Regions from separate parts of the Cytobacillus firmus genome, predicted to be linked through region 2. Evidence: riboswitches for the same ligand, from Rfam matches in the RefSeq annotation. Region 2 holds a riboswitch; the other holds the start of a gene.
The links. A riboswitch is a leader RNA that binds a small molecule or an ion and turns the genes downstream of it on or off. The one in region 2 is predicted to bind thiamine pyrophosphate.

Region 1 (3,422 bases), 1.9 Mb from region 2:
TCCAAATCTTTCTTCAGACTGCATATTTCCTGCCGGGTCAGCATGAGCGGCATTTGATCGTAGAGTGTAATGATTTGCCCTCCCTCATCTTCTTCATGAAGGGATAGATAGTTATACAAAGTTTCACATTGATTTTTGTTGAGCACTGACTGGGTACTGAAACTTTTTACTTTCTGGATTTCAAAGGCACTGGCTTCCGCATCAAAAACACCTGTAATAATATTTCCCTGCAATGTATTGGACAAAGTCTTCACTCCCCTTTTTTAAGTAATATACCCATTTTTCAGAAGTAATTTCCTAATATATTGGCTTTGTTTAGAAAGATTATTATTCTGTTTAAGAATCAAAAATAGGGAAGGAAAAAGCTGTATAAAAAGGAAATATATGATATACCGAATTAAATAAAGGAGAGAATTCTATGAGTAAATCATTTATTGAACAAGTACATTATATTAGAATTCCTGTAAAAGAATTAGAACTGTCTGCCCAATGGTATAGAGATGTATTAGGACTCCAGTTACTAAACAATACTGGAAAACTTGCAATTTTAAAAGTAAATGAAGGGCCTTTCTTACTGATCTTAGTTCCTACCGAAGATGAAACTTTTGCTCATTTTACAATTGATAATGAACAAGAATTTAGCATTGGGTTTACAAGTCCAGAATTATCTAAATTTCATCAGCACTTAATTGATAATCAAGTTAAGGTCGAGGATATAAAAGAAGATAATGGTCATGCCTTTTTCCACTTTTATGACCTCAATGGCAATAAACTTCAAGTACATTGGTGAGATTATAATAAATAGTTCATTTTTAACGGTATTGGAACGGGAACGCCCAAACCAGACGTTCCCATAATTCTTCCTGAAAACAGCTTCTTATCAATCAAATCCGATATATAAAAAACCTCTCTGAAATATTTCAGAGAGGCGGACATTATTAGGAAGCATTCTTTTGAGTTTGAAGTCTTTCATCCGATTTTTTTATGATTAATCTCGGTGCCGATGAAATAATTAATACGGCCAGGATTGAGCAGAGAATTGCCGCTCCGAGCATGGTTGCGCCGTTTGCCAGGAAGGAAAACAGAACCGGAGACATCCCTTCTGGTGCATAGCTTCCGAAGAAAAGCACACCTGCTATGAAATGCCAGAAATACCGGGCAAGGCTTCCGGCAAATACGGCTAAGACAACCCATGACAATGCCTTCTTCTTGTTACCTGCCCGCAGCTGATTTTGGATGACGCCGTAAAACAAGCCGGCAAACCCGATACAGGCAAATGCCACAAAATACTCAATAAATGCCTGTATCGGAGTGGCAATCCAGGCATCCCCCATGGCAATCTGCAAAATCCCCCATAAGAGGCCTGCAATAAAGCTGACCTTAAAGCCCCACCTGAAAGCCAGAATGAAAATCGGAATCATCGCGGCAGATATGGAAATGGATGGCGACAGCTTGATGGATGGCAGAAAATCAAGAATGATAGCAAAGGCAGCAAAAAATGAAGCCTCTATCATCGCCGTCAGGCTTAATTTTTTCATAAAAAAAAATCCCCCTTCAATCGTATGACGATACCCCAAGGGAGAACAAGCAGGCAGAAAACTATACCTGCCTATCATTCCACATTCCTGCGCTAGCATTAACTAACAGGTTCAAAGGGTCAGAACAGCGGACTGTTCACTCTCAGCGGTATGCTCCCCTTGTGGCACGTTATTAAATTATCCGCTTTTAGTATATATGAAATTCATGATGGTGAAAAGGATTTATTTTCCCTCGCTTATGATAACCTGTTTATCCCACTTTCCGATGCGGTAATACATATAGGCGATGAAACTGCTTATTGCAAAGCTGACACCCATACCTGCAGCTATGCCTTTATCACCCATAAACTTAGAAAATAGAAATGTTAAAGGATAGCGCAGGATCCAGAATGAAATGATATTCAGTATCAGCACTTGAAACATCGCTCCAGAAGCTCTAACCACACCATTCAATACAAAATTAATGCCCAGAAGCGGATAAAAAAAGGCAATGATCTTTAAATATTCAGTGCCGTAGTGAACTGATTCTTTATCCTGGATAAACAGGCGCACCCCGTGTTCTGCAAATAAGACCGTCCCAAGGGCGATGAGAAACATGATTCCAAGATTGTAAATGACTCCGTACAACGCAATCTGATGCACCCGTTCCCATTGATTTCCCCCTATATTTTGACCCGCCATACTGTTGACTGCAGTTCCCAATGCCATCGCAGGAAGCATAATGATGCTGTCAATGCGCTGTGCGGCACCAAATCCCGCTACCACGTCACTGCCAAAGGAGGTGACGACAGACATAATGGCCATAACACCAGCCGATATGACAGTCATTTGGAGCCCTGAAGGGATGCCAAGCTTGAATATCAATGCTGCCTCCTCCTTATGCGGCCAAGAAGGAATAGTGAATGGTGCCAGCTTTTTGCGGAGTATGAATATCATTCCGATTATAAATGCAAAGCCCTGTGATACGATTGTTGCATATGCGGCCCCCTCAATACCAAGCTTGAATACAGAAATAAAAAGAGGATCGAGTATTGCATTTAATACGACTGCTATCAGGACAAAGTACAGAGGATTTTTGCTGTCTCCAAGCGCTCTGAGTATAGTTCCTATAAAATTGTAGCCAAATAAAAACAGAATTCCAATAAAGTTAATCTGCAGGTAGGATGCTGCTCCTTCGGCCATTCCCGCAGGTGTGCCCATTAAGGCCAAAATCCTTTCAGCAAGCAGGAATCCGGCTGTTCCTAGAACAACTGACAAAATTGTCTGAATGACGGTAAAAGCATTTAGATATCTTTTCAGCCCCTCTTCGTGATCTCCCCCCTTCTGCTGGGATAAAATCGTTAACGCAGCATTGTTTATGCCGATGATAAAAGAAAGTACTGTAAAGATTACAGTGCCTGAAACTGCGACAGCTCCCAATGCATCAGCCCCCAGCAAATTCCCGACCCACAGACTATCTACAAATTGATAGGAAACCTGCAGGAAATTAGTGAGCATAATGGGAGTTGAGAACACCAGCAGCTGTTTGAGTATGTTTCCTTTTGTAAAATCCTGCTGAGCCATCTTTACACCTGCCTAATTTTTTTCACAGTTTCTATTATTAACTATTTCACTTTCAGTTTCCATTTTTATGGTTTTGTGAATTATTAAGTTTCTAAAAATTTATTTTCTTAACAGATGTCACATTTTTTTCACATATTACTGGCATCTGAACGCTGTTGTAGCACACTTTGTAAAAAAAAAATTATTTTTCCATAATTTACAACGTTTAAAAAGTATAAAACCCTGTATTTAACAATTTTAATTTCTTATAATGTAGATATGTTCAATGAGGAGGGAAATAGTTGAAATCACGTCTTAAGAAGCCTTCGACGATTATTTCTA
Region 2 (3,422 bases):
AAACCGAAAAATCAATTGAAGAAGCGATATCCTCACTGGAAGGAAGTCTGAAGGACGAAAAGTTCGGAGTTCTATGGCAGTTTAATGTTCAGGAGAAGCTGCAGGAAAAAGGCTTGGAATATAACGAGGCATTCCATGTGTTAGAGGTATGTAATCCGAATGAAGCACATCGCGTTTTAACACAGAATAAAATGGCCGGCTACTTCCTGCCTTGTAAAATTGTCGTCTATGAAGACAAGGGCAAAACGAAAATTGGGATGCCTAAGCCGACAAGTATGATTGAGCTAATCAATGACGAATCTGTTCAAAGCTTCGCAGCAGAAATTGAAGAGCGCTTAATCCAGTGCATCAAGAGAAGTATATAAGTTAAAAGTTTGATGACAGTGCCGGAATAATTTGTTAAGCTTGAAATAGCTTATCAAATTAAATATCTATGTAACTACTAGGGGTGCCCCGAATGTGCGGGCTGAGAGGAAAGCGCTTATAGCTTTCCGACTCTTATGGACCTGATCTGGTTAATGCCAGCGGAGGGAAGTAGGATTTGACAATATGTCGATTCATATACTTAAACCAAGCCGGGTCCTTTGTGGGGATCTGGCTTTTTTGTATACATACTTCTCATCCAGATAAGCAATCAGGCTGCCCTTTTAGAAAGGAGGTTTAGATGAACAGAACCCGATTGTTGACTACGATGGCACTATTTACGGCGATTGGGACACTGGGATCCCATTTGCTCTGGTTTCCGGCAGGTATAGCCAAGGCCTATCCGGTTCAGCATGCGGTAAATGTATTGGCCGCGGTGACTCTTGGACCACTGCCGGCAGCAGCCATTGCTTTTATGATTGCTTTGCTGCGTAATATGCTTGGATTCGGGACGCTGCTTGCGTTTCCAGGCGGCATGATCGGTGCGTTTTTGGCTGGTGTCCTTTATTTGAAATTCGGCCGGAAAATATGGGCTGCCGCTGGCGAGGTTTTGGGCACCGGTATAATCGGAGCATTGTTTGCTGTTCCGTATGCAAAATTTCTCATGGGCAGTGAAGCTGGTGCATTCTTCTTTGTGCCGCCGTTTCTGGTCAGCAGCATTGCCGGTGCGGCGATAGGCTGGTTGGTGTTAGCGAAGGTTAAAGAGAAGAATTTGGTTCAGAATATGTGATGATTTTGGGCTGGAGAAGTAAGATTGGTTAGCAGAGTAAGGGAGAGCAGCATAGCAATCTGACTTTATGAGCGATTTTCAAGAGTTATGGGCGAGATCCAAAATGTATGAGCGAAAAACGTCAAGTTAGACAATCGATAAAAAAACAATTAAAAATGTTAGAAAACTGCTAGGGGCGCTACGGCTGAGATAAGGAGCTTTTCCTTGGTCCCTTGGAACCTGATCTGGATAATGCCAGCGCAGGGAAGCAGTGAGGACCTCATTATATATCCTCATGCTTTTTCCCCGGCAGCTTCTGTATTTAATTAAGGAGGCTATTTTTTATGACTTTTTCAGAAATTCTGCGCAAGGAAAATGAAGATTTGTTTCAGCTGATATTTGAACATCCATTTGTTCAGGGGATCGGGAGAGGGGATGTGCCGAAAGAGGCGCTTGCTCATTACATTAAAGCGGACTTTGAGTATTTGAATGCGTTCATGCATATTTACGGAATTGCGATTTCAAAGTCAGCTGAACGTAAGGATATTGCATACTTTAACCAGCAAATAGAATTTGTATTGAACAGCGAAGTACACCCCCACCATAATTTTTGCCAGCAGATTGGGGTGGATTACGAAGCATTGCAGGGATATCCGCTTCCGCCGACAGCCGATCATTATGTAAAGCATATGATGTATCATGCCCATACAGGCGGCATGGGTGAAATACTCGCTGCATTATTGCCTTGCCCATGGACTTATTGGGAAATTGGGCTTGAGCTCATGAAGCAATATGAGCCAGATGAGAACCATCCGTTTTATCCGTGGATTTCTTTTTATGCAAACCTTAGAGTCGAAGCTGTGACCATGAATATGAGAAACCGTTTGGATGAACTTGCTGAAGCGGCATCACCGGAAGAAAGGCAGCGAATGAAGGATGCTTTCCGAAAAAGCTGCCAGCTGGAGCTTGGTTTCTGGGAGATGGCTTATACCTGCGAAGAGTGGCCGGCGGGCAATCCGGCAGCAGTCAGATAGAAAAGCGTAAGCGACTCGCTCACCCTCGACACCTCGATGTGCAGGCTGCTTGCGCTAGAGAGTTATCGAAGTTCAAAATTTTATACTTTCTTATTTAATAAGAAAAACGCCTGCATCTGCTTTATGGCAGTGCAGGCGTTTTTTCAAAATCCCATCTGTAGTGAGCGGTAATGGGAGTCTTAAAAGAAGATAGTTTTACTTCTGCTGCAAATGGGGTGGAGTTATGTATTACGTATGGAATGCCATCTTTAGTCCGTTTGTCAGATATGAAAGCCACATGGTCGAATTTAGGAGAAAGGAAAACCACAATATCACCCGGCTGCCATTGCTGAAGGTTCTTAACATCTCCTGGAATCAGTTCTGTTGTTAATGACTTTGCGAACCGGCTAAAAAAGATATTCTGGTTTGGTACCCTTCTGAAATCAATGTTCGGATCAGGCTTGCCATGGACTCTTGAATACAAGTCCGTATTTTCGGCGATATCCTGATCAATAAGATCCTTTATGGTTACATCAGCCCCCTGGAAACCTCTCCAAATCACGTCTGTACAGACACCCTCGCCATCGGGCGGATAGCCTCCCGCATAGTAGGCACTTTTATATGGCGTGCGCTGTTCCACTTCTTTTCTGGCTGTCTGGACCATATCAAGCGGATCAGCAATGCCGTTTTGATTTGAATCGGCCTGTGAGTAATCAGAGGGCATCTCCAGTTTCTTTGCAAAAGGATTTCCGAAATGAATGCCGATGGAATCCAGAATGATTCCACCCCGAAAAAAAAGAATGAAAAATAACAGTACTCCAATTATTGAAGTAAATACCTTTTTAACCATAAGTACACCTCACCTATTTTACTGAATAGACGGTATTATTTCCCAATAAGTTACATGAAGGTATGATAAGATTGTTATAACCATTCATAAGAGAGGGGATATAATGGTTCATAAAATAGGGGTATCAGGAAGCGTCATTTTGTCAGACAGCAAGCTGTTTCATAAACTTTTTAAACGTCATTTGCCGCATATTGAGATAGGGGAATTTCAAGATGAGGAATCCTTTCAATGCTTTATTAAATTGATGGGCAAAACAAACAAAAGCTTTGGTCTTCATTCGCCTCTTTTCCGGGGACAAAGCAAATACGATCTTCTGGAAAAGGTCAGTATGAATCCAGAGGAAGCCTGGATCCAGTTTGAGGCGGAAGTGGAAAGGATGTCCCGGCTTGGTGCTGAATACATATTGGTGCACTTTCCTTATTTTAAA

Region 1: another riboswitch for thiamine pyrophosphate. It lies ahead of thiT (energy-coupled thiamine transporter ThiT); the one in region 2 lies ahead of tenA (thiaminase II).

The regions. Positions count from the first base shown of each region.
Region 1 covers NZ_CP098323.1:2,338,748-2,342,169, forward strand. The annotation lists gene NAF01_RS11885 (hypothetical protein) at 1-245, opposite strand, end outside; gene NAF01_RS11890 (VOC family protein) at 419-790, shown strand; gene thiT (energy-coupled thiamine transporter ThiT) at 939-1,538, opposite strand; TPP riboswitch at 1,606-1,708, opposite strand; gene NAF01_RS11900 (MATE family efflux transporter) at 1,761-3,101, opposite strand; gene NAF01_RS11905 (AAA family ATPase) at 3,383-3,422, shown strand, end outside.
Region 2 covers NZ_CP098323.1:440,571-443,992, forward strand. The annotation lists gene NAF01_RS02255 (DUF302 domain-containing protein) at 1-365, shown strand, start outside; TPP riboswitch at 435-550, shown strand; gene thiW (energy coupling factor transporter S component ThiW) at 665-1,153, shown strand; TPP riboswitch at 1,315-1,416, shown strand; gene tenA (thiaminase II) at 1,477-2,166, shown strand; gene NAF01_RS02270 (DUF1287 domain-containing protein) at 2,288-2,995, opposite strand; gene NAF01_RS02275 (TIM barrel protein) at 3,099-3,422, shown strand, end outside.